DNA from 3 places in the Steroidobacter flavus genome. Region 1 is predicted to be linked to each of the others. Evidence: riboswitches for the same ligand, from Rfam matches in the RefSeq annotation. Region 1 holds a riboswitch; each other region holds the start of a gene.
What was found. Region 1 has a riboswitch for cobalamin ahead of ACFPN2_RS18385 (TonB-dependent receptor plug domain-containing protein). Riboswitches for the same ligand answer to the same signal wherever they lie in the genome.
Positions count from the first base shown of each region.

Region 2: linked by a shared signal. The riboswitch ahead of ACFPN2_RS33395 (threonine-phosphate decarboxylase) and the one ahead of ACFPN2_RS18385 (TonB-dependent receptor plug domain-containing protein) in region 1 are both predicted to bind cobalamin.
Region 3: linked by a shared signal. The riboswitch ahead of ACFPN2_RS26030 (ribonucleoside-diphosphate reductase subunit alpha) and the one ahead of ACFPN2_RS18385 (TonB-dependent receptor plug domain-containing protein) in region 1 are both predicted to bind cobalamin.

Region 1 covers NZ_JBHSDU010000003.1:2,922,590-2,932,770, forward strand. The annotation lists gene ACFPN2_RS18365 (FecCD family ABC transporter permease) at 1-381, opposite strand, end outside; gene ACFPN2_RS18370 (ABC transporter substrate-binding protein) at 378-1,244, opposite strand; gene cobO (cob(I)yrinic acid a,c-diamide adenosyltransferase) at 1,241-1,867, opposite strand; gene cobD (threonine-phosphate decarboxylase CobD) at 1,864-2,904, opposite strand; gene ACFPN2_RS18385 (TonB-dependent receptor plug domain-containing protein) at 2,904-4,787, opposite strand; cobalamin riboswitch at 4,976-5,175, opposite strand; gene ACFPN2_RS18390 (DoxX family protein) at 5,197-5,670, opposite strand; gene bufA2 (BufA2 family periplasmic bufferin-type metallophore) at 5,844-6,095, shown strand; gene ACFPN2_RS18400 (DUF3379 family protein) at 6,183-6,836, opposite strand; gene ACFPN2_RS18405 (sigma-70 family RNA polymerase sigma factor) at 6,833-7,348, opposite strand; gene cobC (alpha-ribazole phosphatase) at 7,392-7,925, opposite strand; gene ACFPN2_RS18415 (adenosylcobinamide-GDP ribazoletransferase) at 7,910-8,704, opposite strand; gene cobT (nicotinate-nucleotide--dimethylbenzimidazole phosphoribosyltransferase) at 8,701-9,711, opposite strand; gene cobU (bifunctional adenosylcobinamide kinase/adenosylcobinamide-phosphate guanylyltransferase) at 9,740-10,181, shown strand, end outside.
Region 2 covers NZ_JBHSDU010000015.1:1,345,902-1,356,082, reverse strand. The annotation lists gene ACFPN2_RS33425 (DUF5692 family protein) at 1-1,126, shown strand, start outside; gene ACFPN2_RS33420 (hypothetical protein) at 1,137-1,922, shown strand; gene ACFPN2_RS33415 (alpha/beta fold hydrolase) at 1,937-2,782, shown strand; gene ACFPN2_RS33410 (DUF3187 family protein) at 2,779-3,876, shown strand; gene ACFPN2_RS33405 (hypothetical protein) at 3,884-4,327, opposite strand; gene ACFPN2_RS33400 (LysE family translocator) at 4,426-5,061, opposite strand; gene ACFPN2_RS33395 (threonine-phosphate decarboxylase) at 5,058-6,089, opposite strand; cobalamin riboswitch at 6,202-6,385, opposite strand; gene ACFPN2_RS33390 (DmpA family aminopeptidase) at 6,503-7,705, shown strand; gene ACFPN2_RS33385 (amino acid permease) at 7,708-9,120, shown strand; gene ACFPN2_RS33380 (GHMP family kinase ATP-binding protein) at 9,113-9,976, shown strand; gene ACFPN2_RS33375 (tetratricopeptide repeat-containing sulfotransferase family protein) at 9,973-10,181, shown strand, end outside.
Region 3 covers NZ_JBHSDU010000014.1:789,605-799,785, forward strand. The annotation lists gene ACFPN2_RS26015 (hypothetical protein) at 1-166, opposite strand, end outside; gene ACFPN2_RS26020 (PadR family transcriptional regulator) at 163-462, opposite strand; gene ACFPN2_RS26025 (ribonucleotide-diphosphate reductase subunit beta) at 547-1,563, opposite strand; gene ACFPN2_RS26030 (ribonucleoside-diphosphate reductase subunit alpha) at 1,572-3,944, opposite strand; cobalamin riboswitch at 4,096-4,303, opposite strand; gene ACFPN2_RS26035 (hypothetical protein) at 4,403-4,993, shown strand; gene ACFPN2_RS26040 (hypothetical protein) at 5,121-5,840, shown strand; gene ACFPN2_RS26045 (response regulator) at 5,795-6,511, opposite strand; gene ACFPN2_RS26050 (ATP-binding protein) at 6,508-8,424, opposite strand; gene ACFPN2_RS26055 (acyltransferase family protein) at 8,504-9,658, opposite strand; gene ACFPN2_RS26060 (hypothetical protein) at 9,658-9,780, opposite strand; gene mrdA (penicillin-binding protein 2) at 9,977-10,181, opposite strand, start outside.

The DNA of each region.
Region 1 (10,181 bases):
AAACAACGCAGTCATGCCGATCACGCCGCCGAGCACGCCGCAGATCGGCAGCACCCACGGATGCAGGCCCGCGATGTTAAAGAAGATGCTGAGTACCGCGCCGAGCGCCGCCATCGCCGAGACGCCCAAGGTGCCAGGCTCGGCGAGTGCGTTTCGCAAATAGCCTTGCATGGCCGCGCCCGCCAGACCGAGCGATGCACCGACCAGCACGCCAAGAATCGCGCGAGGCAGTCGGAGCTCGAGCAGAATTGCGCGACTCACGGCGTCCTGCGCTTTCCACATCTCCCAAGTCAGAGTGACGCGGCCGACGGCAATCGACAGGAACCAGAGCACGACGACAAGCCCCAACAGCGCGGGCATCGCCCACCGACGAGAAATCACAATGCGGTCCTCTTGCCGTGGGCCGCCCAGGCTTGATCGCGTGCATGCACCAGCGTGGCAGCCGCTTCAACCATCGCGGGACCGGCGCAATACAACAGGCGTGCTGGAAACACGGACTGTGTCATCTGAGAGCCTAAAGCTCGCAGCGCGCGATGATGGACGATCTTCTCCGCTTGTAGCGGCGCGCCGGGAGAAGTCTCGCCGATCAGCAAGACATCCGGCGGCGACGACACCAAGACTTCCAGCGGCAACGGACGATACTTGGTGACGCCATAGCGAGCGGCAATGTTTCGTAGCCCGGTCAGTTCCATCAGCTCACCGACCGCGGTATCCGAGCCCGCCGACAAACCGCCCGGCTGATAAATCGCCGCAGTGAGCGGTTCCTCGTTCGGGGGCAGGCGAGCTGCATCCAGTGCGGCTTGAATTCGCGCGACCATGACTTCGCCTTGGGGCTCCGCGTCGAGCAGCTTGGCGACCTCTCTTATTTGCGCCAGGCTTTCTTCGATACTTTGCGGGACGTCAAACAACTCGAATCGAATGCCGACGCGCTTCAGCGCATTCCGAGTCGCGGGGGCCGAGTGACGGCTCGTGAGTACCAGATCAGGTCGAAGCGCGACGACTTCCTCGGCCGTCTCATAAGTAATGGGCAGATGGCCGGCCACATTCGCGATCGTCGAACGCTGCGGGTCGCGTGCGTAATGGCTGAGTGCCGCGATCCGATCGTGCGACACGAGCTCGATGAGCATACTGTCGACACACATGTTCAGCGAGACGATGCGCATCGGACGATGCGCCGGCTCTTCAGCCTGCGCAGTGGGCGCGAGGCAGAGCGCGGCTAGCAGCGGTGCGAGCCAGGGTTTCAAAATTCCACTCCGCGCTGGGGCTTGAAGCCGGCGTCGTAGGGATGTTTGATCAGCGTCATCTCGGTGACCAGATCCGCGATCTCGGTCAGCTGCGGCCGGGCATCGCGGCCCGTGATGCAGATGTGTTTGTCGCGCGGCCGGTTCTTCAGGAACGTGACCACTTCGTCGATGCTGACGTAGTCGTTGCGGATGGCGATGTTCAGCTCATCGAGCAGCACGAAATCGTAGTCGGGATCGACGATCAGCTCGCAGCTGCGCCGCCAGGCCTGCTGGGCGGCGGCGATGTCGCGTTGCCGGTCCTGCACGTCCCAGGTGAAGCCTTCGCCCATCACGTCGAAGGTCACCAGGTCGGGAAAGCGACGGAAGAAATGTTTCTCGCCGGTCTGCCATTTGCCTTTGATGAACTGCACGATGCCGACGCGCATGTCCCAGCCGAGCGCGCGGGCCACCATGCCGAAAGCGCTGGAGGATTTGCCCTTGCCGGGACCGGTGAGCACCATCAGCAGGCCGCCGCGCTCTTTTTTGGTCGCGCGCTCGGCGCGGCGCTCGGCCTGGCGCAGCTTCATCTCTTCGGCATGCAGGCGATCTTTGTCGGCTTCCGAAAGTCCGTCGGTCGTGCTCATGGTTGCATCTTCAGCGCGTTGGCCACGCGCCGCCAGTCATTTGAAGCGAGCGGCAGACCGAAACGCAACAGAGTGCTGTTGTACTCGAACGGCCGGGCGAGAATGCCTTGTGAGGCGAGTTGGGTGAATCGGGCGCGGGCATTCGGAGCACGGGCCAGTCGATAAAGCGAGGTGCCGCCGACGATGGTCATGCCGCCGGCGATGAGTAACCGGTCGAGTCGCTGCGCGGCGCGATGCAGGCGAAGGCGCGTTCTCGAGGCCCACGCTTCGTCCGCATAAGCCGCGAGGCCGGCGCGCAGAGCGTCCGCAGATACCGGCCAGTCGCCCAGCAAATAACGCAGCCGAGTCGCGATGGCGGTCGAAGCGATGACGAATCCGAGTCGGACCCCCGCCAGTCCATAAAACTTTCCAAACGAGCGCAACACGATCATGCGCGGCGCACACTCAGTGCCGGCCAGCCCGGCGACGCTCAGCTGAGGCTCGAGGTCGGCGAACGCTTCGTCGACGATCAGGACGCCGCCATTCGCCTGCAAGGAACCGTGCAGCGATAACAGTTGCTCGCGGCTCAGCACGCGCCCGTCCGGATTGTTGGGACTGACGACAGTCATCGCGGTGTTCGCGGCAGCTCGCGTCGCCAACTCGGCGTCGGCGACGATAGTTGTATCGAGCCCGGCGCGAGTCCATGCATCGGCATGCGAACCGTACGTCGGCCCGGCGATCACAGCGGACGCCGTCTTCAAAAAATACGGCAGCAGTCTCAGCACGTTCTCAGTTCCACCGGTCGCGATCACTCGCGCCGGATCGTCGACGCCGAACGCCGCCGCGGCGACAGCTTCGAGCTTTGCCAGGTCGGTGGGCTCAGGCAGTCGATTGCGCTCGCGAGCCGAGGCTCGCGGCGCTGGGTAGGACGAAGGATTGATGCCCGTGGACAGATCGATCCACGGCTGCGTCACATCCGGAAACAGCGAGCGCGCGACACAGAGCCGGCCGCCATGATGAGCGAAGCGACCGGCAGCGATGTCAGCCCCACTCTTCATTAGAAGCTCTGTCGCAGGCCGGCGTAGAAGGTGCGGCCGAGCGTGCCGTAATTCTTCACCGTCGTGTAGTCCTCGTCGAACGCATTCTCGATTCGACCGAACACTTCCAGCGAATCGCTGACCGCATACGACGCGCGCAGGTCGAACAGCGTGTAGCTCTCGAGCACCTCGAGGTTGTTGATCTTGTCGAAGCTGCGGCCGGCGTGCTGAACGGCGACCGTGGTGGTCAGGCCGACCGGCCATTCGTAGCTCAGCTGCGCATTGGCGGTTTCTTTTGGCCGACGCGGCAACTCATGGCCGTAGTTCGCTGTGCCGCGCGCTGCGTTCTCTGCTTCCATGTTCGTGTAGTTCACGGTGAGCGACAGTTGTTCCGTCAGATGTGCGGCTGCCGCCAGCTCGACGCCTTTGGCGTTGGTCTTCTGGAAATTGTCGTAGTAGCCAAACCGCCCCTGGCAGTTCGGCGAGGTGTCGCCGGTGCTGCAGGTGACGAAGTCGATCATGTTGGTGGTGTCGCGATCGAAATAAGTCGCGGACACGACCAGCTTCTTGGCGAAGAAATGTTGCTCGACGCCGGCATCCCAGCCCTCAGCCTCTTCGGCTTCGAGATTCAGATTGCCGTACTGGCTGTACAGCTGATACAGCGTCGGCGCTTTGAAGCCTTCGCCGTAGCTGGTGCGCAGGATGGTGGTTGATGTCACAGACCACGCGGCGGAGGCGCGCGTCGTCGTGTGACTGCCGAACGTGTCGTGATCGTCATAGCGAACGCCGGCGCTCAACGACAACGCGTCGATCGGCGTCACGTTGACCTGCGCGTAGATGCTGTCGATCTGCACCTCGCCGGTCAGCGGGACGGGATTTGGTTCGAACGTCGACGGCGATACGGTGCTCAGCTCGGAGCGCTCCGACTCCAGGCCGACGATGGTGTTCACGCGGTCCGTGATCCGCAGCGTGCCTTGATATTCCCAACGCTCGTTGCGACCTTCGGCGTCGAACGTGGTCGGCACCGTCGACGAGGGGTCGGTATCTTTGCGATCCGTGTTCGTGTACGCAAAGCCGATACGATTTTCGAGACGACCGTCGAACAAGCCGAAGTTCACGCCGGCGTAGGTTGTCAGTTCTTCGGTGACGCCGTAGTCCGGGGTATCACGCAGCGGGAAGCCGTCGTATTCCGAACGGCCGTCGCTCCAGGTCGAGCGGATTTCAGCGGAGACGTTATCGGTGATATGCAGAATGCCGCGCGCGTTGAAGCCGACGTTGCGATAGCTGTCGGCCTCGAGACCGCCCAGATCGCGCGAGTACGAAGAGATACCGTCGCTGGTCAAGTAATTGCCGCTAACGCGCCAGGCGAAGCGGTCGCCGCCGGCCTGCACGTGACCGCGAACGAGTGCGGTGTCATGAGTGCCGCCCTCGGCGGAATAAGAGGCAGACAGCGGGCCTTCGGGCATCGGCGTCACGATGTTTACTACGCCGCCGATAGCCTGGCTGCCCCACAACGTGGACTGCGGACCGCGCAACACTTCGATCTGCGCGAAGTCAGTGGTGATCAGATCCGCGAAGTTGAATCCGCCGCTGGCCGAAGACGGGTCGTTGAGTTTGACGCCGTCGATCATCACGATCGTTTGCTGGCTCTCGGCGCCGCGAATACTCAGCGTCGTCGTGCCGCCCAGGCCGCCGTTGCGAGCGACTGTCACGCCCGGCGTCGCCGCGAGCAGATCGGAGACCGCAGTCTTCTGGCTGCGACGCTGCTCCTTCGCGGTGATCACAGTGACGGAATCGCCGACGCGCGACGTTTCCTGCGAGATGCGGTTGGCAGTGACGATCACATCCTCGACGCCATCGCCCGTGTCGGCGGCCAGCGCGGACAACGCTGGATGCAACAACAACGCTACGGATGCGGTGAGAAGACGGGATGAAGCCCGGAAAGACGGGCGGCAGACGGATTTGGTGTGCACAGAAGGCTCCGCGGAGAGTTACAAACCGCACGGGCTGCAACTTCAAAACGCGTCGCGACCCATGCACCGGTCGCCTCTACAGGGAAAACTCCCGTTCTCTTGGCACACCCCGGCCAATCGATGGACGACGGCGGCAAGCAGGTCTCCTGGCTGATGGCTGAAGTCCTCGCGTCACCTTCCCGGCGTACCCAATTCCTTGGGCTACACCAGTGGTCTTTGACGCGCGGCGAACCACTTACAGTTGCGGGGGCAGCCCGGGCTTCACACCCGAGTTCCCTTTGAATCCCCTTGAGGGGGAACTTGTCGCGCGGCGCGAGGATGAAGTTTGAGCGGGCCTTCGTCAAGTGTCGGACGAATTCTTGCGCCGGGCGCGCAGCTGGTAGTCCAGCGACCAGGCGCCCGGGCCGTACACCGTCAGCACCAGCAACATATAACCCCACAGATAATGCTGGCCGATGGCGGCCGCGAAGCCTTCCTGGAACAGTACGTGCGCATAGGAAATCACCGCCAGAACGTTGACGGCCTGCAGGCCGAGCGCGCTGATCCGGCCAAATAGACCGAGTATGAGTAGCATTGGAAACACCAGCTCGCCGGCGGTCCCGGCGATGGCGGCGAGGTGCGGGGTCAGCACGGGCACGCGATATTCGTACTCGAACAACGCAACCGTCTGGTCCCAGTCCGACAGCTTCAGATAGCCGCTCTTGAGGAACGCCCAGCTCACATAAACCCGCGAGGCGAGCGCGAACGGCGCTTGCAGATGGTCGAGCAGGCGGGCCATCGGGCTCTTCGGGTCCATCAAGGCGTCGCTCAACATATCGGACTCCCGCTTTTTGCTTGTTGGCTAGAGGACCGGTCTGAGCCATCGCTTATTACTCCGTTTGCGTGTAATGCGATGGCGCCGGGCCCGGTCTAGTGGGCAAGATGCTGTTCGCGGCATCGATGACGATCCGTTTCAACCGCTCGAAAAATCAGATTCAGGAGAGAAGCATGAGCACACAGAAAGCCACTTGCGCCGCCATGGCCGCCGCCGCTGCACTGCTGTTTACCACTGTCGCCACCACGGCGAACGCGGCGGATGAAGCCAAGGTGAAATGCGAAGGTGTCAATTCGTGCAAGGGAACGTCCGCCTGCAGCACCGCCACCAACGCCTGCCAGGGCCAGAACAAGTGCAAGGGCCAGGGCTACTTGCTACTGAGCAAGGGCGATTGCGATGCCGCCAAGGCCAAGATGAAGAAGTAATTGCGATGATCGGCGGCCCTGCGCTGGCCGGTGTTTCGCGATTCTTTCTCACAGCGGCGCATACATGCGCCGCTGTGCATTTGGGGCTCAGTATTCCAGCGCGCTCAGCAGCGTCTTCGCCACTGCATCCACCGGCACATTCTGACCCAGCACGACGATCACGCCGCGCGGTGCCGGAATGATCTCACCCTGAAAACCTTTCTCGTCGATATGTTCGCGCCCCTGGGTTGGCGCGTCCGTGACGACCAACGCCGTCACCGGGCCTTGCTCGGTTTGCACGACCAGATGCGGAACTCGCTGACCCCGGAAGGGACAGCTCTGCGCGTATGACACTCGTGCCGCACCGGGTTTCAATCGCAACCTCGAAGCGGCGAGCACTTTTTCCAGCTCCTGCGCATCGACTGTTTCCGACGTGCGCACGAGCGAGAACTGCTCATGTTTGACGTGAGCGATAGCTTCCGCCGCGAAACTTTCTCGCGGTGTCAGTAACCACAACGACATCGCACCGACGAGCACAGCAACGAGCACGCTCGCAGCCATGCGCCACACGCGGGACGGTTGAGTGGCGCGCTTTTCAGCCGGCGCGTCGACGGCCAACGCTCGATAGATCAAGCGATCCATCGCCTGCAATTCCTGCCGATAGCGGGCGCAGTCCGGGCAGCTTTCGATGTGCTTCAGGACTTCGGGGTTCGTCGAATTGGGTTCGGCACCGACGATCGTGCGCAGTTCTTCGCAGTTCATGACCGCGAGCCCTCCGCACCCAGCAGTTGCTGACGCAAGACCTGTCGGGCACGAAACAGACGCGTCAACACGGCCGCGACGCTGATTTCCAGGTGCTGGGCGATTTCTTCGGTGGAATAGCCCAGCAACACCTGGAGCACCAGCGGCTCACGGTGAATCACATCCAGTTTCAGAATCGCGCGTCGCATCTCCTCGACTTCATGCTGATCGTTGACCGCCAGCGATTCGGGCTCGGCTTCGTTGGCGACATCGAGATCCACCATCGGCAGCTTCTTGCGCTCGAACACTCTTGCCAGCTCCCGTCGCGCAATGGTGAGCAGCCACGGTCGTGCGGCTTTCTCGTCCCCGAGCGAATCGAGAGAGCGCCACGCGCGCAACAGCGTCTCCTGCACCACGTCCTCCGCCAAAGCCCGGTCTCGGCAAAGCCAGTACACGAACCGAAACACGTCGGCCCGGAACGGCATGCACAGCGCCTCGAAGCGCCCGCGTTCACGAGCACTATTAGCGTTCATTGGGAGTAGACCGGGGCAGGCGCGGGTTTATTGCAGGGCGGTTTCAAGGCCGCTCGAAGCGTGCGTGTTCGCCCCACTTCAGGGTCCAGGACCAGCGGTCCTCGACCGGCAGCCCGAGAATCAAACATCGCAATACGCGCAATGAGCCGCCGTGCGCGACGATGGCGCAGCGGGAGGCGGTCGGCGACAGCGCCGTGCGATACCAGCTCGCGACTCGGGTCCATAGGGCTTGTTCTGTTTCTCCGCCGGGCGGCGCCAGGTTCCAGGTGTCCGCCGCCCATGGGTCGCTATGTTCTCGCGGAATCCGGGCCCACGGCAATTGCTCCCAATGGCCGAAGTGCAGTTCCTGCAACTCAGGCGCGAGCGTCACGTCGCAAGCGTCTCTTTGTGCTAACACCTTCGCCAGCCGTGAGCAGCGCTGTGCCGGGCTCGAATAAATCCGCTCGAACCTGGGCAAGGGCGCCAAAGCGGCTTGAATGTCTTGCTCCGCAGTTTCCGCGAGCGGCACATCGGTCTGGCCGTAACACACGCCGGAGGCCACCGCCGGCGCGGTGTGACGAATCAGGTAGAGTTCCACGACGCGAGCACGGCCAGATGAAACGCGATCTCGGTGAGCTGTTGCGTGGCTCCCAGCGTGTCGCCGGTGAAGCCGCCCAGCCGTTGCATGAACCAGCGCGTCAGCAAGTACAAAACGATCAGCGAGCAAACCACGCCAGCGAGCGCGTGCAGGCCGCACCAATACATCGGTGCAACGCCGATGACGATTGCAAACAAAAGCTCGCCAGGCCTCATGGGCTGTGCGACGACTTTCGCGCGTGACTGATCCGGATTGCCGACGTAATTACTGGCAAACAGCAGCGTCACAGCACATGCGCGAGAGAAAGCGTGGCCGGCGATCAATACGCCAATCGCAATCGTCACGGGCATCGCGCTCAATGCGGCGATCTTGATGAGTAACGTCAGCACCAGCGCCGCCGTGCCGAACGTTCCCAGCCGCGAGTCCTTCATGATTTCGAGTGCGCGCTCGCGGGTCGCGCCACCGCCCAAACCGTCGAACGTATCGGCCAGACCGTCCTCATGGAACGCGCCTGTGATGAACACGGTAAAGGCCGTGCTGAGAATGACCGGCAACGGCCCGGGCAGAACCAGGCTGGTCAGCCACAGCACGAGCGCGCCGATCGCTCCAATCAAAATGCCGACGGCGGGGAAGTAACGTGCCGTCCCGCTCAAGTGCTCGGCAGAGTGGCCGACCCACGCTGGCATGGGCACGCGCGTGAAGTACTGAACCGCCATGAGCAGCAGTCGCAGCTCAGCGATCAGCCCAGAAGGACGAGCGGTTTGAGCGTCGCTGCTCATGTCGCCTTGTCGTCCACTCCGGCGGATTCGAAGCTGGCCATTTCCGTCATCAAGCGCGCGGCGGCGTCGATGATGGGCCATGCCATCGCGGCGCCCGTGCCTTCACCGAGCCGCATGCCCAGATCGAGCAGCGGTTTCACATCGAGGTGGGCCAGCAATTTGCGATGCGCATGTTCCGCCGAGCAATGGCTGAAGATGCAGCGAGAGCGAACGCGAGGATCGATTTCGATAGCGAGCAGCGCCGCGACGGTGACAGCGAAGCCGTCGATCACGGCAATACATTTCGCATCGGCAGTGGCGAGCAAGGCGCCAGTGATCATCGCAAGTTCGAATCCACCGTATTCCGCGATTGTTTCAACGGGTGTGAGGTTTTCCGGTCGACGCGCCGACGCAGCGGCCAATCGTTCGCGCTTGCGAGCCAGTCCGACATCGTCGAGGCCCGTGCCACGACCGACACAATCTTCCAACGACCAGCCCGTCCGCCGATGCAACAGCATCGATGCGCTGGCCGTGTTGCCGATGCCCATCTCACCAAACAGCAGTGCGTTCGAGCCTTCGCTCAATGCGGCTTGGGCCAGCGCGCGGCCGGTGTCGAGTGCCTGCGTACACTGAGCTTGCGTCATCGCGGGCTCGACGCGATAGTTACGAGTGCTCCGGGCCACCGCGCGGGCGACGAGCCCAGCGTGTTCGCCAATGTCGCTGGCCACACCCGCATCGACGACGCGCAACGCGATGTCGTGCCGACGTGCCAACACATTGATAGCCGCGCCCCCTTGGAGATAGTTCAGCAGCATCTGCGCGGTGACCGCCTGTGGGTAAGCGCTGACGCCGTCGGTGGCGATGCCGTGGTCGCCGGCGAATACAAACATTTGCGGCGCGCGGAACACCGGGGTTTCAGTGTCGAGCGCCAGGCCGATGCGCACCGCCAGCGTTTCCAGCGCGCCGAGCGAGCCCTGGGGCTTGGTGCGCGTATCGAGTCGGCGTTGCAAGGTGGCGTTGGTTATCATGACTGCATCTGAACGGTGAGTGCGGGCTATGGTCGAGCATGACAAATCGGGTGAGCGGGCTTCGGTCGGGCGACGCCTGATCATCGGCGGGGCGCGTTCGGGGAAGACCGCTCATGCCATCGCGCTGGCGAAATCGCTGTCGGCGGCGCGCGGCGTGAATGTCACCTATGTTGCCACGGCGCAGGCGCTCGATCAGGAGATGCAGCATCGCATCTCGTTACATCGGGCGGAGCGGCCGGCAACGTGGCGCACCTTAGAAGCACCGACCGGTCTTGCGCAAGCGTTACCCGGGGAGGAGTCATCGAACATCGTGGTCATCGACTGCATGACCTTGTGGCTGTCGAACGCGTTGCTTCAGGATTTTCGCGAAGATGCGCCGACCGCGCCGTTGCCGACCTGGGAAGCCGAGCGCGATAAATTCCTGCAATGGCTGTCATTAGCGCGCGTTGAGGTGTTGTTGATCTCCAATG
Region 2 (10,181 bases), on a different contig from region 1:
TGTGCCGCCCGATGGGTACGCGCGCTGGATCGGTGCGTTGGAAGGCTCCGAAGCGCATGTCCATGGCGGCAGCATCGTTTACGACCTGCGCTTCGCCGGAGACAGCGTCACCGTCGAGAAGTCGGTCGGCCCGCGGCTGCACACGCAACGTTTCAAAGTCAGTGAAGTCGCCAACGGATTGAAGCTCGAAGGCGATGCCGCGGGCACGGTTCCGGAGTTGGCCGGAGCGCTGTTGGAACGCAGCGGCCAACGTCACTTCAGCGTGCGGTTGCCAACCGATGCGCAACTGCAGCTGCGCCCCTCGATCGGCTGGCTCTCATGGCTGCACTACGCATTTTTCTTCGGCGTCGTGCTGTTGCTCGGAAATGAGCTGGTCCGGCACAAGAAGGCCGCCGCGTACACGCTGTTCTTCGTATTCCCGATCGTGTTGATCCCGTTGTGGCTGCACGCCGGTTTCGACGGCTTGTTTCGCTGGGTCAAGTTGTACTCAGCGGTCGTCGGCGCGGTGTTCTTCACGTTGTATCGATTCAACGGCCTGGATCGCTTCAAGTGGGCCAGGGTCGTGGTCGCGGCAATTCTCGCCGTGAACATCGCCGAAGCGGTCAGCCAGGACTACGCGTTCGGCGAGCTGCCGAACCTGCTCAATGCGGCTGCCGGCATTCTCAACATCGTCACGCTGTCGAGATGGATGGGCATCAAGCGCGACGAGAGCGCGCCTCACGACATGCTGTGGCCGGGCATGACGACGTTCTGGATCATCGCTTACGACGCCTGGAACATCACCTTCGTCTATCTGAACTTCCCGAGCACGGTGTTCTACACAGTGGCCATCATCGTTGCTCCGACGCTGGCTGCACTGTTCATCAAGAAGGGGACGTGGTTGCAGGCGCGTGCGTACACGCTGGCGATCTACATGATGTACATCTTCAGCTTCCATGCGCTGGCCGAGCAATACATCGGTCTGCACTTCTCGCTGCCTCTGCCGCGCAGTGAAGGCATCGCGATGACGATGGCCATCGTCAGTCTGGGATTGAACGCGGCATATGCGCTGCTGCACTTCGGTTGGAAGCTCACCGGACGCGCGCCATCGCAGCTGCAAGTCGGTCAGAACGCTTCGGTCATCTGAGGGATTCACCATGTTCAAGCTCAATTTTCTGATCGCACTGACCGTTGTCGTTGCGTCGGCGGCGCTCGCTGAAGAAGCGGCCACGAACGCTTCGAATCAAGCGAATAATCCGCTGCAGCCGAGCATCATGCTGAACGTCAACGACTACTACATTCCTTCGTTGTACGGCCTGCCGGATCGCGACGCGAACATCGCCCTGGTTCGGGGGCTCGTGCCGCATCTGGCGTTCGATCACCCGCAGCTGTTGCGCTTCACGTTGCCGATCAACACCACGCCGACGTTTCCGAACGGACATGACAGCGGCCTGGGCGATCTGACGATCTTCAACATGGCGCTGTTCCAGAACAAGCGTCACGGGCTTGCCTGGGGCGTCGGACCGGTGCTCACCGCGCCGACGGCCAGCGAAGATTCGTTGGGCACCGGCAAATGGCAGGGCGGTGCGTCCGGCGCTGTTGTCGCGGTTCGGTCGTGGGGATTGGCGGGGGCGCTGGTGATCGCACAGGACTCGTTCGCGGGTGACGACGATCGGCGCGACGCAGGCAGCGCGACCGTGCAGCCCATCGTGTTCTACAACTTGCCGCACGGCGCGTATCTGCGTTCCACCGGTATCTGGAGCTTCGATTTGCACAGCGACGATTACTACGTGCCGGTGGGCTTGGGGGTCGGCAAGGTATGGAGCATGGCGCCGAAGGTCCAGGTCAATGGTTTCGTCGAGCCGCAGTTCACGGTGCTGCACGAGGGCATCGCGCCTCATTGGCAGCTCTACGTCGGCTTCAACGTTCAATATCTGTTGTGACAGGGAAGAGCGTCATGATGTCCAGCGAGCAGCTCGGCAGGGTCCCGCTTCGGGTTCGTGATTTTGTGTTCGATAGTCTCGCTGTCGGCGATCCTGAGGCGCCGCTCGTGCTGTTTCTGCACGGCTTTCCGCAGTTTGCCGAATCCTGGGCCGACATCATGGTGCCGATCGCGAATGCCGGCTTCCGCGCGGTCGCAGTCGACCAGCGTGGCTATTCGCCTGGTGCGCGGCCTGAAGGCGTCGCCGCTTACGACATGAGCCTGTTGGTTGGAGACATTCTCGAGTTCGCTGACGCGCTCGGCGCGCATCGCTTTCATTTGGTAGCGCACGACTGGGGTGGGATTCTCGCATGGCGCCTGGCGGCGGAACGGCCCGGGAAGTTGCTCAGCCTCACGGTGCTTTCCACTCCGCACACCGATGCCTTGCTGAACTCGATAGCTCGCGATCCCGTGCAGGCCGCGATGTCTCAGTACATTCATTTCTTCCGCCAGCCTGGCGGTGTGGCGGAGGCGGGCATGCTGGCGAACGGAGCAGAACGGTTGCGAGCTGCATTTCGCGGCAAGCTCTCCACACAACGGTTGGAAACTCATGTGGCTCGGTTGTCCGTGCCGGGCGCACTGACGGCGGCGCTCAATTGGTATCGCGCGCTGGACTTCGACGCACGGATCGGGCCGGTGCATGTCGATACGCTGTTTATCTGGGGATCGGCGGATCACGCGTTGGGTGAGATTGCCGCGAACGACACGGCTGACTTCGTGCGTGCGCCGTATCGATTCGTGCGCCTCGACGAGTGTTCCCATTGGCTGATGGACGAAGTTCCCGAAGACATCGTCGATCTGTTGCTGGAGCGTTTGCGATGAATACTCGTTGGCTGAATGCCACGCTCGGCGCGGTAACGATGCTTGCCAGTGTTGCCGCGCCCGCAGCCGAGAGCGACTTCTACGGTCTGCTACGCAACCGGGACCTGACGACGTTCGGGTTTCTGCGACTGGATATGAGACCCGCTCACGCCGTCTCGATCGAGAAAGGCACGTGGGCGGCGGAGTTCGAGCTGGGGTATCAAAACACCTGGGCATTGAGCGGCGCAGTGGAGCGCTACCTGACTTCGCTCGAATCTCAGGGACGACGCGATCTGAGCGCTGCGGATTTGCAGGCGATCCGCGATCTGCCCGGTGAGAATTATCTGGTCGATGTGGAGTCTGCGGCCGTCGACTTCACCCTGCATTACAGGTTTGCCGATGACTGGAGCGGTTACTTCGTGACGAGTGCCGTTTCGTATCAAGGCGGATTTCTCGATAGCACCATCGAGGAATTTCATCGGACGTTCGGCTTCAGCACGTTCGGGCGACCGGCAGTCCGCCGCAACGATGTAACGCTGATCTACGATTTGAAATCGGCGCAGGTTGCGAGTTTCGGTGCGCCGACGGACGGCGGCTTCACGGATCCGACGGTGGGGGTTCGCTACACTGGAGTCCGGCTGCCGGAGCATTGGAGCATGTCGCTCGAAGCTGCCGTGAAAGTGCCATTGGATGGTGAGCGCACGCTGCTGTCGACGGGACACTTCGACTATGGAGTGCAAGCCTCCCTGCAGCGTCGAGGCGCGCATCATGCGCTCTATGCGAACATCGCTGCAGTCTATTACGGCGGTGCCGAGTGGCCGGTCCCGCAGGAGGCTCAGATCATTCCGACGCTCATTCTGGGCTACGAGCATCGGCTGACCGGGCGCACGAATGTCAACGTGCAGGCCTATGTCAGCCCCAGCGTCTACTCGGACGATGACACCGACCTCGATGAGCTGACCGGCCTGAAGTATCAGTACAGCCTCGGCGTGCGTCATCGAATGAATCGATACCTGCTGTCATTCGGTATCACCGAGAACGTGCAGAACATCAACAATACGCCCGACATCGGTTTTCAGCTCGGCATCGCCTACATCCCGCAGCCGCGCTCTTGAATGAGCGCTACGCGGACAGTCGATCGAGCTCCTGTCGACAGGTCTTGCTGAAGTCCTCCAGGAACGTCAGTTTGCCGGCCCGGGCTTCGGCGTAGATTTCATGCAGCGTCCGATTGGGCGAGAGGTACGCTTCGACCAACGCGTCGAGGGCGACGCGAGCGGTGTGCACCGACTCCTCCGTGGCAACCAGGCGGATCTGCGAATACAGCGAGTACAGCCGGACCAGATCGGTGAAGTCGTCCTTTTCATGAGTGAGCGCGTCGGCATAGACGCGAGTGGCCTCTTCGATGAAGGAAGAAAACAGCAACTCGCGCCGCGAGCGCACGGCTTCGATGCGTTTCTCGCGAAACTGCCAGCGCTGTGTGAACCAGCTGCTGGCGAACGAAGTCAGTCCACCCACCGCAACGCCGAGCAGACCCAGGAACGCAGGAACGTATGCAGCTGAATCCATGCTCTCTCTCCGCACGGTACGGTTTGTTGTGTGCGGAAGAGTAGCTGCCCGATCGCGGGGCGCGGAGTAAGCCGCGACGCCTTACGGTTAGTGGCGGCTCACGACTGCGGACGAAACCGCAGCAGCATGATGCCGAAGCCGACGAACATCACGCCGGTCAATCGATCGAACATCCGTCGCAGTCCGGGTCGTGACAGGTAGTGACGCAAGCGGTTGCCGCCCAGGCCGTACACCGCGTACCAAAACAGTTCGCAGAGCGAGAAAGTCGTCACCAGCACCGCGAACTGCGGAATCTTCGGGCTGGAAGGATTCACGAACTGCGGCAGGAAGGCGGCCGCGAACAGCAGCAGTTTGGGATTGCTGATGGAAATGACGAACGCCGTTTGGAAGATCTGCCGATTGGTCAACACAACGGACGGCACTGTCGCCGCGCCGTTGTCCGCGTCGGCACTGTCGTCGCGCCATGCCTTGATTCCCAGCCAGATGAGATAGGCGGCGCCGACGTATTGCAGTACTTCGAAAACTCTAGGTGACGCCAGCAACACGGCGCCAAGCCCAAGGGCCGAGCCCACCAGCATCAGGACCAGCGCCACCAGACAGCCGAGCATCGCGGGAACGGCGCGATTCACGCCAAGCGACACGCTCCGCGACATGATGTGAAGCATGTTGGGACCGGGCGCGCCCGAGAGCAAAAAGACGGTGACGAAGTACAGCCACCAGGTATTCCAGCTCATGGTCTGGCTCTCAAAGTGTCGCGCAGGCGCCGCCAGGCTGCGTCCCCATGGGGCAGGCCGAATCGCAGCAGCTTGGTATCGTGAGTGAATGGACGGACCAGGATGCCTGCGCGAAGCAATTGATTGAAGCGGGCCTGGGCGAGATCGCTGTGCGCGAGTCGAAACAGCGTGGTGCCACCGACGATGCTGAAGCCGCTGCGTATCAACAGCGCATCGAGCTTGCGGGTGGCGCTTCGCAATCGAATGCGAGTGCGTTCGGCCCACAACGGATCGTTGTATGCCGCGAGTCCTGCGGTGATTGCGTCAGCGGCCACGGGCCAATCGCCGAGCGCGGTTCGAATCCGTTTGACCAGCGCCGGAGCACCGATCATGAAACCCAGACGAACGCCGGCCAATCCGTAGAACTTGCCGAAGGAGCGGAGCACGATCATGCGCGGATAACGTTCGGTGCCGGCCAACGAAGCGACGCTGCAGGAAGCATCGGCATCGGCGAAGGCTTCGTCGATTACGAGAAAGCCCTCGTGTTCGGCGATCTTGTCGTACGCCTCGAGCAACTGCTCACGCGGCGTCATCGCGCCGTCCGGGCTGTTGGGATTGACGAGCGTGACGACGGTGCCCGCTGTCAGTGACGCTCGTTCAATGCCAGCGACACGGCCGACCGGCACACCGAGGCTTTGCCAGATATCCGTATGCGAAGAGTAGGTGGGCCACACGATGCAGGCCGCGGTCACCGCAGGCAGCGCGTGAGGCAGGAATCTCACAACGGTTTCGGAGCCGGCCGTGGCGAGGATGCGATCGGGATCGTCGACGCCAAAGGCACGGGCCGCGGCGGCTTCGAGATTCTGCAGCTCCTGTGGATCGGGCAACCGGGCCCGAGCTTGCGCGCTGGGGTGAGGGGCCGGATAGGGATTGGGATTGATCGCGGTCGACAGGTCGATCCACGGCTTCGGCGCGTCCGGCCATAGGCTGCGCGCGATGCCCAGGTGGGCACCGTGACGAGTGAACGGATCGGTAATAGCAGCGCTCATGTGACGAGTTCCAATGCAAAGCGAAGACACATGGGATCGCCTCGCTGGCGAGCGCGACCCACACCGGTCGTCACTCGGGAACTCCCGTTCACTCGGCGCACCCCGGCCGATGAATGGACGACGGCGGCGAGCAGGTCTCCTGGCTTTCGGCTTACTGCCGCGCCACCTTCCCAAGCCTCGAGGCTCAGTGGCTTTTAGCGCGGCCAACACCGTTTACAGTTGCGGGGGCAGCCCGGGTCTATCCCGGTTCCCGTTTTAATCCCACTGGCGTGGGAACTCGACGCGACGCCAAGAATGCGGGCGAACCGCGCACCGGTCAAGCAACGAATCCGTATGCCGGGTATTACAAGAATTTATGGGCACGGCGATGGGGACCGAGCACAATCCATCGTCCAACGACAGGGGAGAACAAGATGATTCGACGCTCGCTGGCTCTGACGTCTGTTTGTTTGTTCGCCGTTTCAAGCATCGCCCTCGCGGAGGGGCCGCGCGCTCGGGACATAGGCATCCAGTTGCAAGGCAAGCCCGGAGCACTCAACGCGATCACCGACGTGCAGGGTGTGGAAGTGGGCCATGTGACGTTGATCAAAGGCGACGGCGCACTTCAGCGAGGCAAGGGGCCGGTGCGCACCGGTGTCACAGCGATCATCCCACGCGGTAAGAACTCGACCGCGCCGGTGTACGCCGCCTGGAACACCAGCAACGCCGCCGGCGAGATGACCGGCACCGTGTGGTTGGAAGAGCGCGGTTATCTCGATGGCCCGATCATGATCACCAATACTCACAGCGTCGGCGTCGTGCGCGACGCGGTGGTTGGCTGGATCGTGGATCACAAATGGCCGGGCTCGTGGTTCACGCCGATGGTGGCAGAGACCTACGACGGCTTCCTCAATGACACCGACGGTTTCCACGTGAAGAGCGAGCACGCGCTGGAAGCGTTGAAGATCGCCAAGTCCGGACCAGTGCTCGAAGGGGCGGTCGGCGGCGGCACGGGCATGGTCTGCTTCGGCTTCAAAGGCGGCATCGGCACGTCGTCGCGTATCGTCACTACGCCCATCGGCCAGTACACCGTCGGCGTGCTGGTCCAATGTAACTTCGGCGTGCAGACCGATCTGCGCATTGCCGGTGCCGCGGTAGGTCAGGAGCTCAACAAGAATTACGCTCCGTGCACGGCGACCCCTGCGCCCAACGACAAAGTGCCCGCCTGCAATGCGCGGCCTGACGATAAGCCAGGCGACGGCTCGATGATCGTCGTGATCGCCACCGACGCGCCGCTCTTACCCCATCAACTCAAGCGCTTGGCCAAGCGGCCGGGCCACGCGATGGGGCGCCTCGGCGATATCAGCCGCGAAAGCTCAGGCGATATTTTCATGGCGTTCTCGACGGCCAATCCGCAACTGAATAGCATGCAGATGGAGAAGATCTCGGTCGAGACGTATCCAAATCCGCTGTTGAATCCGCTGTTCGAGGGCGTGGTTCAGGCGACGGAGGAGGCCATTCTCAATGCCCTGGTGGCCGCGAAGACCATGACCGGTCGCGACGGTCATCGGGTTTATGGCTTGCCTCACGATGAGGTTCGCGCCATTGTTTCCCGAAACGGGGCCAGGCCGCAGTGACCATGAATCGAACCAGGGCAGAGGGCGCCGAGATCGAGGCGCCCGAGTTGGCGAAGAGCCTGCGCTCGCGCCATGTCGCGATGATCTCCATCGGCGGCATCATCGGCGCGGGCCTGTTCGTCGGCAGCAGCTCGGCCATCGCGACGATCGGGCCGGCCGTCGTGGCAAGCTATGCGCTCGCCGGCCTGGTGGTGCTGGTCATCATGCGCATGTTGAGCGAGATGGCGGCGGGGTCGCCCGGGCTCGGCTCGTTCATCGAATACATTCGGTTGGGGCTCGGCGATTGGGCCGGCTTTGTCAGCGGTTGGTTGTACTGGTATTTCTGGGTGGTGGTCGTCGCGATCGAAGCCATCGCCGGCGCGGCGTTACTGCATGAGTGGATCGATCTGCCGGTGTGGCAGATCGGGCTGGCGTTGATGCTCGCGCTCACGGCCGTGAATCTCATGTCCTCGCGCTCTTACGGCGAGTTCGAGTTCTGGTTCTCTTCGATCAAAGTCGCGGCCATCGTCATCTTCATTCTGATTGCCGGCGCGTATGCGTGCGGACTCACTTCGCCCGATGGCCCGACGTTCTCCAATCTCACCGCGCATGGCGGCGGCTTTGCGCCGTTTGGCGGCGTGTCGATTCTGGCGGGTGTGACGACGGTGATCTTCTCTCTGTGCGGTGCTGAGATCGTGACGATTGCGGCCGCGGAGTCCAGCGAGTCCTCACGCACCATGTCGCGACTGACAGGTACGATCATCATTCGGATCCTGTTGTTCTATGTGCTGTCTGTTTTGCTGGTCGTGGCCATCGTGCCCTGGACTGAGATCGTTCCCGGCTCGTCGCCGTTCGCTGCGGCGCTGACGCGGACTCATATTCCCGGCGCGGCGACGATCATGAACCTGATTGTGCTGACCGCCGTGCTGTCCTGTCTGAATTCTGGCTTGTACGTTACTTCGCGGACGTTGTTCGTGCTGGCTGCGCGGGGCGATGCGCCTCAGTCGTTGGTGGCGCTCAACAAGCGGCAGGTGCCTGCTCGTGCCATTTTGATCGGGAGTACGTTCGGCTATCTCACTGTGATGACGTCGGTGATTGCGCCGGAAGTGTTGTTCGCGTTTCTGGTGAATGCGTCTGGCGCGATCATGCTGATGGTTTATGCGATGGTGTGCCTGGCGCAGATCAAGCTCCGGCGTCGGATGGAGCGCGAGCGGCCGGAACGGCTTACGAATAGAGTGTGGCTGTTTCCCTGGCTTAGTTATGCGGCGATTGGGGCCATTGTCGCGGTGATGGTCGCGATGTTGTTCACGGGTACTCTTGCTACGCAGCTGTATGCGAGCTTGTTGGCGGCGGCTGTTGTCGTCGTGGCGTACTGGTTCCGCTCGAGGGTCAACGCATCGGAGGGAGATGGATCGCTCGGGCGCTCTCGTGTCTAGCTTCAGCGCCTCGTGTCATGCGAGCTTCGGTGAGTTGCTGCAGGGGATGCTTCCGGACGGCAGTCACTTTCTTGTGACTCTGCCGATCGATCTTCATAGTCACGCGTCGTTCACTGTTTCCTCCGGGATTGCTGGGCTCAGTGTTTGGCCGGAGAGTTCCTGGAAGGTGCTCAGTGGCGTGACTGCGCTGCTGCGTCGCTATGGCTTACCAGTGCAGGGGCAGCTGCGGCTGCAAAGTGATATTCCTCGCGGCAAGGGCCTTGCCAGCAGCACCGCCGATCTCGTCGCCTCGTGCCGGGCGGTCGCTCGTCACTATGATTTGTCGCTCGACTTAGAGGTGCTCGAGGCTACCCTGCGTGACATCGAGCCGAGTGATGGTGTGATGTATGAGGGCGTTGTCGCGTATCGGCATCGTCAGGGGCGCTTGCTTGAGGAGTTGGGGCCGGTGCCGGCCCTGACGCTCGTGGCGGTCGATGAGGGCGGGGAGATCGAGACGCTTGCTCACAATGCGCGGTCGCTCGATTATTCAGAGAGCGAGCGTGATGAGTATGTTGAGCTTCTGGCTCAGGTGCGTCATGCGCTCCAGGGCGGTGATGTTGCCGGGCTGGGGGCTGTGGCTACGCGGAGCGCGCTGTTGAATCAGCGCTTGTTACCCAAGCGCTGGTTCGATGCGATGAGAAGTATCGCTCGCGAGATTGGCGCGGCCGGTGTGGTCGCTGCGCATAGCGGGACGTTTCTTGGAATCATGATCGATGCGGCCGGCGCTCGGCATGAGTCTCAGGTTCAGCGTGCCATTGCACTGCTTGAGGAGATGAATCTCACACCGATGGTGTTTCGCTCGCTATCGCGGCCATGAGCGACCTCGCGGTTCAAGCCTATCAGTTGACGGCCGCAGGCCGATTCGCCGAAGCCCTGCCGCTGGCGCAGAGTGCCGTCGCCGGGCTGAGAGTGTGCACGCCGACGCATGGCATGCTCGCGACGATCCTGCTTCGGCTAGGTCGGCGTCGCGAGGCTGAGTTGGTTGTTCAGCAGGCGCTGGATTATTCGGAGGGATCCGCCGA
Region 3 (10,181 bases), on a different contig from region 1:
CCAGGTCGGCCAGCCACTGTTCCTCATAGCGCTCTCGATCCGCGCCGAGCCGGGCAGCGCTCCTCTTCACAAGCCACTGGGCGACGGAAGGACAAGTCGCATTGAACTCGTCTGTGACAATCTTTCCGACCAGGGTTTTCAGCACCGACAGCAGGAACTCAATCATGCCCGGCTCCAGATACCAGGCACGATGAGCTCGATACATTCCCTGGCCTTGTTGGCCCCCAACGCCGTCAGGCGATAGTAGCGGCGGCGCGGACGGCCCATTTTCGCCGGATCGCCGGCCTCCCAGCGACTGGTCAGCCACTTCGCCGACTCGAAGCGGCTCAGCAACGGGTACAGCGTCCCCGACGAGATGCCGACGCTGTTCATCAGCTCGGAACCGGTAAGCTCCTCCGGCGCGACGTCGAGGAACGCTCGGAGGACCGCTGCACCTCGGACACTGAGTTTCGGATCGGCCATGGGCGGAGGACTATGTTCCACATCGACATAGGGGGCCTCCGTTTGACCGTCGCACCTCGCGCGATGACCCCTGGCGCAACGAAATCAGAAGGCTTCGTCGAAAGCGACCTCCCCCTGCACGCCCACCTGATATGCCGAGACGCGGCGTTCGAAGAAGTTCGTCAGCTCCTGCACGTCCTGCAATTCCATGAACGCAAACGGATTGCGAACGTTGTAACGCGTGGGCAGATGTAACGCGCGCAGCCGTTGATCGGCAACGTATTCCAGATACTGGCGCATCTCACGACGAGTCAGACCGACGACACCGCCCGATAGCACATCGTCGGCGAACGCGGCCTCGCACTCGACCGCCTCCTCGATCATCGTCTGCACCTGCCGAGCCCAGGAAGCATCGAACAGATGCGGCTCTTCCCGACGCACCGTATTGAGCACTTCGAACGCGAACGCCATGTGCGCGCTCTCATCACGAAACACCCAGTTCGTGCCCGCCGCCAGTCCCGGCAGCAGCCCGCGCGAACGCAGGAAGTAGACATAGGCGAACGCGCCGAAGAAAAACAATCCTTCGATGCAGCTGGCAAAGCACGTCAGGTTCAAGAGAAAACGACGCTTGTCGGCGTCGCTCTCGATCCGCTGCAGGCCGAACACCTCATCGGTCCACTTCTGACAGAACTCCGCCTTGCGACGGATCGACGGAATGTTTTCGATGGCGGCGAATGCCTGTGCGCGTCGCTGTTGATCCGGAACATAATTGTCGAGCAGCGTGAGGTAGAACTGGATATGCAGCGCCTCCTCGTACAGCTGGCGCGAAAGATACATCCGCGCCTCGGGCGAGTTGATGTGCCGGTACAGGCTGATGACCAGGTTGTTCGAGACGATCGAGTCGCCGGTGGCGAAGAACGCCACCAGCCGCTCGATCAAATGCCGGTCGGCCGCCGTCATCCGCTGCGACAGATGGCCCAGATCGATCTGAAAGTCGATCTCCTCGACGGTCCAGGTGTTCTTGATCGCGGCCCGATACATTTCATAGAAGCGCGGATAGCGCATCGGGCGCAGCGTCAGATCGAAGCCTGAATCCAGCAGGGAGGCGCTGCGTGAAGTCATGACGGCGCTCACTGGCACGCCTCGCACAGTTCCGGATTCTCCAACGAGCACACCACCGCGGCGGTGTCGCTCACCTGCACCGTCGTCTTCGCGATGTTCGTCGCCGGACGTGAGCGCAAGTAGTAAGTGGTCTTGATGCCGCTCTTCCACGCATACATGTACATGCTGGAGAGCTGCCCGATGGTCGGATTGGCGATGAACAGGTTCAGCGACTGGCTCTGATCGATGTACGCGCCACGCGACGCCGCGAGATCGATCAGCGCCCGCATGGGCACTTCCCAAGCCGTGCGATAGATGGCGCGCAGTGCCTGAGGAATCTCGGCGATGCCCTGCACCGAGCCGTCCGCCAGCTTGATCTGATTGCGAATCTCATCGGTCCACAAGCCGAGCTGCTTCAACTCCTCCACCAGGTAACGATTCACCTGCAGGAAGTCGCCGGACAAAGTCTCGCGCTTGAACAGGTTGGAAACCTGCGGCTCGATGCACTCATAGCAACCGGCGATCGAGGCAATCGTCGCAGTCGGTGCGATGGCGATGAGCAGGCTGTTACGCAAGCCGTGCGCTTTGATTTCAGCGCGCAACGCATTCCACCGCGTCTCGTCCGACGGCGTGATGCCCCAGCTGTCGAACTGCAACTCACCCTCCGCGGCACGCGTGTCCTTGAATGCATCGTGAGGTCCCAACTCGCGCGCCAGTTCCATGGACGTCCGCAACGCTTGGAAATAAATCGTCTCGGCGATGCGCGTCGACAGTTCCTTCGCTTGCGCGCTGTCGAACGCCATGCGCAGCTGGAAAAACACATCCTGCAAGCCCATCACACCCAGCCCGACCGGGCGCCAGCGCATATTCGAGGCACGGGCCGTGGCGATCGGATAGAAGTTCAGATCGATGACCCGGTCCAGCTGACGCACGGCCGTCTGCACGGTTTGCGCCAGCTTGTCGAAGTCGAATGCACCGTCGATCACGTGACGGCCGAGATTGATCGAGCCCAGGTTGCACACCGCAGTCTCGTCATCGCTGGTGACCTCGAGGATCTCGGTGCATAGATTCGACAGATGAATCGTATTGCCGGCGCGTGCCGTCTGATTGCCCGCGCGGTTGCACTTGTCCTTGAAGGTCATCCAGCCGTTGCCAGTCTGCGCCAGGGTGCGCATCATGCGGGCATACAAGTCGCGTGCACGCACAGACTTTCGTGCGAGCCCTTGCGCTTCGGCCTGAGTGTAAGCCGCATCGAACGCCTCGCCCCACAGGTCCGGCAGCTGCGGCACATCCTTCGGATCGAACAGCGACCACATCTCATCCGCCTCCACGCGACGCATGAACAGATCGCAAATCCAGTTCGCCAGATTGATGTGATGAGTACGGCGGCCTTCGTCGCCCGTGTTGTCGCGCAGTTCGAGGAAGGCTTCGACGTCGGCATGCCATGGCTCGAGATACACACAAGCCGCGCCTTTGCGCTTACCGCCCTGATTCACCGCCGCCACCGACGAGTCGAGTGTCTTCAACCACGGCACGATCCCATTCGAGAGACCGTTGGTCGCGCGAATCAGCGAGCCTTCCGAGCGCACGCGATGCCAGGCCACGCCGATGCCGCCGGAGAATTTCGACAGCAGCGCGATGTCCTTGTAACGATCGTAGATGGATTCGAGCGAATCGCCGGGCGAATCCAGCAGGAAACAGCTCGACAATTGTTCGTGGCGCGTGCCGGCGTTGAACAGCGTCGGCGAGCTGGGAATGTAGTCGAGCGATGAGAACACCTGATATAGGTCGATGGCCTCGTGCACGCTGGCGCTCAGCGCACAGGCAATGCGCAGCCAGAACTGTTGCGGCGACTCCAGCGCCAGCCGGCGCGTCGGGTGCTTCAACAAGTAGCGGTCGTACAGCGTCTTCAGACCGAAGTATTCGAACTCGTGGGTGCGACGCGCGTCGATGGCGTCGTTGAGCTTGCGGGCATTGCTCTCGACAAAGCTCATCACGCGCTCGTTGATCAGCCCGACATCGAAGCCCAGGCGAATCGATTGCGAGAACGAATAAACGCCCTGCCCCTGCACTTCCTTGTCGATGAAGCCCGCGAGCAGACGCGCCGCGAGACGCGAATACTCCGGCTCTTCGAACGTGAACGAAGCGGCCGTGCGGATCGACAGCTCATCCAGCTCGCGAGTGGTCGCGCCATCGTACAAGCCAGCAATCGTCTTCAGTGCGACGCGCATGGGATCGACCGCGTCGAGACCGTCGCCACAGCGCCCGACCGCACGAACGATCTTGTTCACGTCGACGGCTTCGCGCTCGCCGTTGCGCTTGGTGACTCGCATCTGGGTGCGAGCCGAGTGTGGAGGCGTTAAATGAAAATCGGTTTGAGCAGAGTCCAGGGTCGCCAGCATGTGTGTTGTTCCTCGAAGCGTCGCTCCCGCGAGCGAAATCGGGCGATCGAGGGAAAGACGGGAACAACGGAGCGAGGTCACTAGCGAACGCAGCGATCCGAACATCCGCCAGCCCTTTCCCACGAGAGCCCGACAGCCTGTGCGCGCCTGTGACGACGCGCGATCTTCGGCAGGTCTTCGGGCTCATGGGCTCCGGCGTGTGCCGACCTACTTGGCGCTGCTTCCCAGGCAAAAGCCCAGTGCTGTGTGCGCCGTTCGTTCCCAATTACCGCTGCGGGGCAGCTCCGGAATGTCACCGGATTCCCTTTTCAGCCTGCCCCACTGATCTTGGGGCAGGCACCGAGGATGGGCACAAGATATTGTGGTTTTCGCAAGGCGTCAACCTCGACTTGGGCCCAGGTCCAATAGTGCCGCCGCCGCTGAGGTGCCAACGTTCGACACTTTGAAAGGGCCGTCGCATGGACAACTCCCCCTCGAGCCGAATGATTCTTTGCATCGTCGGTGTCGCGCTCACGGCGATTGCTGGATGCGAAGCCACGTCGCATCGGGTCGGTCAAAATGCGACCGTGCAGTTCGGCGTCGTGCAAAACGCCCAGCAAGTCACCTTGGACTCGAACGCCGCCCAAGGCGCGCTCCTCGGCGGAACGATCGGCATCATTGCGAGCGGACGCGGTTCGGCGGCACGTGGCGCCGCCACCGGAGCTGTGGTCGGTGCTGCCGGCGCAGCCGCCACTCAAGGCAATCGCTCAGGCACTCAATACACTGTGCAAATGGCGGACGGCAGTTCCGTTCGCATCGTCAGCGATCAGCGCGAAATCAAGGTCAACGATTGCGTCGCCATCGAGCGGGTCGGCAGCAATGCAAACATTCGTCGCGCTTCATCGGACTACTGCGATCCAACCAACGCGCAGGCAGTCAGCCAGGTGAGCGATGCTGTGAGATCGGAGGCCGTCCATTGCGATACCGCGAAACAGGAGCTCGCGAAAGCAACGGATCAGCAGGCGGTGGATCTGGCCATTCGCAAAGTCGAGCTGTTGTGCGACGACTAACAAATGATAGTTCGCCGCGCGCTGCTGTCGGCGTGCAGCTACATTGTTGCAAATACAACAACCGGGTCGCCAATGACCGACGCAATTCGTGAATCCAGCCACGCGTCGATCTCCTAGAATTCTGCTCGTGATCGACGACACCTCCTCCCCGTACTCGAGTGCCACACTTTTTTCGGAGTCGCACGACGTTGCGAGCCCGATCCTCGCGCCTCGCAAACTACTGGCAGCGCTGATCGGTGGCGACCTGCTGTTCATCGTGCTGCATTGGTTGCACGTGCATACGAACCTGCTCACCTCGGAGCGCTGGTCCATCGCACGCGATCGCGGCTACGGCGAGATGTTTCAATATCTCAAGTACGCCGGCATCATGTTCGCGCTCAGCCAGTTGTTTCGGAAAACCCGCCTTCCTGTGCTGCTGCTCTGGATCGGGGTGTATGGCTTCCTGTTGCTCGACGACTCAATGCGCATTCATGAGCGCATCGGGCTCGACCTGGTCGCGTGGGCGCACATTGCCGATTTCGGCGGCCTGAGGGGTCGCGACTGGGGCGAGCTGATCTATGCAACGATCGGCGGCGCGTTCCTCACGCCGGTGCTCGTGGTCGCATACATTCGCAGCTCATCGATGGCACGCGCCATCTCGATCAACATGGGCATTCTGCTGGCGGCGCTGCTGATGTTCGCGATCGGCGGCGATGCAATCCACCGCCTCCTCTCGACCACGGCGTTCGATGCCATGGCGACCATCGTCGAGGACGGCGGTGAAATGCTGGCGCTGAGCTTGACGTGCTTTTACGTCGCCCGCTATGCCGATGGTGCGTCGGGTGCGTCGCTCGGTCGCAGTCGATAGCCCAGGCCGGTTTCGGTGATGATGAACACCGGCTGCGCCGGATTCGGCTCGAGCTTCTGACGCAAATGTTTCAAGCAAGCACGCAGGCTCTGCGTGTCATGAGCGCGATCGGGGCCCCACGCTTCCCGGATCAGCTGATTCGCGGTCACGATCATTCCCGCCTGTCGCGCGAGCGATTCGAGCACCCGATATTCCAACGGCGTGAAACGGATTTCTTTATTGGCAGCGCGAGCCTCCCGGCGCGCCAGATCGATCGTGACATCGCCCAATCGAACGATCGCTGTGCGATCCAGTCCTCGCGAGCTTCGGCGTAAAGCGGCGCGGACTCGCGCGATCAACTCGGGCGCACCGAACGGCTTGGTGACGTAGTCATCCGCGCCCGCCTCGAGCGCCGCCACCTTTTGTGTTTCCATGGTCCGCGCCGACAACACAATGATGGGCACACTGGACCACTCGCGAACGCCCTGGATCACGGTCATTCCATCGGCATCGGGCAGCCCGAGGTCGACGAGCAGCAAATCCGGTCGATGCGTCCGCGCTTCGATCAGCGCTCGCGCTGCTGTCTCGGCCTCAACCAAACGATAGGGCTCGGACTGCAATAGTGCGCGAAGCACGGCGCGAATGGTTGGGTCGTCCTCCACGACCAGAATGCGGTGCATGGCTTGTGTCACAGCGAGCCTGCGGTGGTTGGAAGAAAGAACTCGACACGCGCTCCGCCGCCCGGTCGATCGGTCGCGCGGATCGTGCCTCCATGCGCATGGACGATGGCGCGGCAGATCGCCAGCCCCAGACCGGCCCCCGCGACCGCACCTTCACCTTGTCCGCGACTGAACTTGTCGAACAGGCGCTCGCGATCCACGGCTGGAAAGCCTGGCCCTTCATCGTCGATCTCCACCCTCACCCGCTGTTCCTCGAGCCGCGCTCCGATATGAAGGACGGCATCGGCGGGCGTGTACTTGGCGGCATTGTCGAAGATGTTGGCGAGCGCTTGCACGATCAGGGTTCCGTCCACGTGTAACACCGGCAACTCGTTCGGCACATCGATGCGGACCGGATGACTCCGCAGACGCTCCTCGACCCGTACCAGCGCCGAGCCGATCAAATCATCGAGGGCATGCGTGTCGCGCCGGAGCGCGATCTGACCCGATTCGAAGCGCATCAGGTCGAGCACGTTGGAAACAATCTCCGCCATTTCCACGGCCTTCGCTTCGATGGATCGGGCCAGCTGCGTCCGAATGTCATCATCGATCTCTCGTCCTCGCTCGGCCAGTGTGCTGCTGGCGCCGGCAATGGCCGCCAGCGGCGTGCGCAAGTCGTGCGATATCGATGCCAATAACGTATTACGCAGGCTTTCGGTTTCGGCAGCGACACGACCCGCCTCGGCGGCAGCCGACAAGCCGGCGCGCTCGACGGCCAGACTCAACTGCTCGGCGAACGAATCGAGCAGACGAGTCTGCTCCGGAGCTAACAACCGCCGGCTGGTCTGTGGCAGTACCGCCAGAACCCCGAAGCGCTGCTGCTCGTGTGTGAGCAAAAGATACATTGCCGGTGCTTCCGGCATGTAATCGGAGCCGAGGCCGCCGCGGGGCCCGTGCTCGAATACCCATTGAGCCACGGACAGGTCTGCGTTTCGGAACGAACCGTCCATCGGCGCGTCGGCCGGACGTTGTAACGTCCCGGTGGCATCGGGAAGCAACACGGCCGCTTGGCAATCGAAAACATCCACGATGTGCCGGACCGCCACGCGAGACATGTTCGCGACGCCGCGCGTGGCACTGAGATCGCGGGTCATCGCATATAACAACGCCGTGCGCCGTTCTCGATCGCCCGTGGCCCGGCTCTGCCGGCGCACGCTCGCGATCAGGTTCGCCATGGTGACAGCGACGATCAACATCACCGTGAAGGTCACCAGATATTGCAAGTCCACCATCGTGACGGAAAAGCGCGGCGGCACGAAATACACAGCGAAGGCAGCAACATTCGCAAAGGAGGCGAGCACCGCCGGGCCGCGGCCGAACTTGACCGCGACGAACGTCGAGCTCGCGAGGTAAGACATGATGATGTTGGCCACCGCCACATAGGGATCCAGCGCATACAGGAGGGCACTGGTGAGCGCGCTGATCGCGAGCGCCCATCCATAGCGTGACCATCGAATGGATTTCAGCCAGCTGGCTTTGGAAGAGTCGCGGGAGCGTGTGCCGGAGCGCTCGCCATGCGCCGAGCCGATAGTGATGACGTCGAAGTGCCGGGCTTCGCGAACCAGTCGGGATGCGGTCGATGGGCGCAGCGAGGCAAGCAGCCCCTTTCGCCTCGGCGCGCCGATCACGATATGGGTCGCTTCTGAAGTACGCGCATAGTCGAGCAGCGCCTCAGCGGCGGACTGACCATCCAACGTGACTGCCTGAGCGCCGAGCGTGCCCGCGAGCCGCTGCAATTCCGTCCAGCCATCGCGCGAGCTCGAAGGCCGTTGCAGCAAGTCAGGCGTTTCGACGAAGACCAGCGTCCATGGCGCCGCCAGCAAATCGGCAATGCGCTTCCCCGCCTGCATCACGTGCTCAGCTCGCGAATCCGCCCCCACGGCCACGAGCACTCGTTTTTTACGACCCGGCGAAGGCGCCATGTATCCAGTGTTGCTTGGTAAGTTGCCAGCTGCGATGGCACTACTATGGCGCAGGCACTGGCACGAGTACACCAGTCAAAGTACGAGGCTCCCGCTTGGGCAGCTCGATGGTTCGCGCCAGCCGCATCGCCGGCCGCTCGATCAGCACATTCATGATCCACGCGGCAACGATGCTCGTCAGCATTCCGCAGATGAACGCAACGTAGGCCCAGACGGTGGAATAGTTGGCGCCAATCAGTTCGCGGACCAGCACGGTCGCGCGCCAGCCGATCCCAAGGTGCAACAGATACAAGCTATAAGAGATACGCCCCAGGAACTGCATCACCGGTCCCGCGAGCAACCGACGCCAGGACGCAAAATGGAAGCTGCACACGATCGCAATCCCGGTCGCGGCAGTCACCAGCGGAGCCGCGACTCGATAGGTGCTCGAGCCGAACATCACCGCGGCAACCACGCACAGGACCACCGACACGATGAGCACATCCCGGTCGCAGTGGCCGCGATAATAAAGATAGACGACCAGGCCCAGCGCGAATTGAAACCACCGGTCGAGAAACAGCCCCTCCCGCAACGGCGTCAGCAACCCGACGAACAGGCAGATCGACCAGAGAAAGGTCAGCGACAGCGCGACGCTGGCGATGGTGCGGAGAGTGACGGCGGCCACCCCGGCATTGCGCATTTTTTCCAGCAACACCAGCGACAGCACCAGGACCAGATAGAACTGCACCTCGTAGCACAGCGTCCAGAACACCGGCAGGATGTGCTCGTAGCCCAGGAAGGTCTGCACATAGAGCGCGTTCGTCAGGATCTGCCCGGCCGACGGCAACTCCCGGGAGTACTCGACCATCAGCCAGCCGCTCAGCCACAGCAGCCCCACCTCCAGCGCAATCACCGACCAGTACGGCAAATCCAGGCGCACGAAACGGCGGGCGGCGAACCGGCCGAGATACTTGAACGAGTACTCACCGCCCGTCAGGCTGTGTGCGATCACGAAACCGCTGAGCACAAAGAAGATCTGCACGCCGTAGCGGCCGAAAGAGGCCAGCTCTGCAATCCCCGGCCCCAGGATGCCTGGATGCCGATCGGAAGCGGCGTCGGCAAGATGAGCGATCGCCACCAGCAGCGCAGCCACGCCTCGCAGCCCGTCGATGAATTCGAAGCGTGCCGAGCTCGACGCCGTGTGGCCAGTAGCTGCCATTATTTCTCAGGTAAGTACGACGGATGCGGCGGTGGATGACGCGGCGGATCCTTGATGAGCCAGGCAACCGAGATCAAGCCAACCAACGCCGCGACGATCAGGACCACGAGATGCTTCATCATTATTAGTCGGCGTCCGGAGCTCTTCCTCGATCGCGCGACAACCCCTGTCGCGTCTCCCTTTGCAGACAATAGAGTTAGCGTTGTGATCGCGGCGTGACTTTTTCGAGCCGCTATCGGATTTCGCGATGGAGTGCGCACCTGTGTCGGCGAACTTGTCAGTTACGCGACAGGATATGAGAACGAGTTCACACCTCGCTCATTCTCGCTCGGCGGGCACAACCACAGGTTTGGAAGGTTTGCGCTTTGCGTCCTGCTCGGCGAGCTGCGCCGGCGTGAGCAGATACGTATCGAGGAGTCGGCGCGCAATCGGTCCCGCGAATCCCGAGCCACCGCCGCCAGGTGCATTCTCGACGACGACGGCGACAGCGATTGTTGGCGCATCCGCCGGCGCGAACGCCACG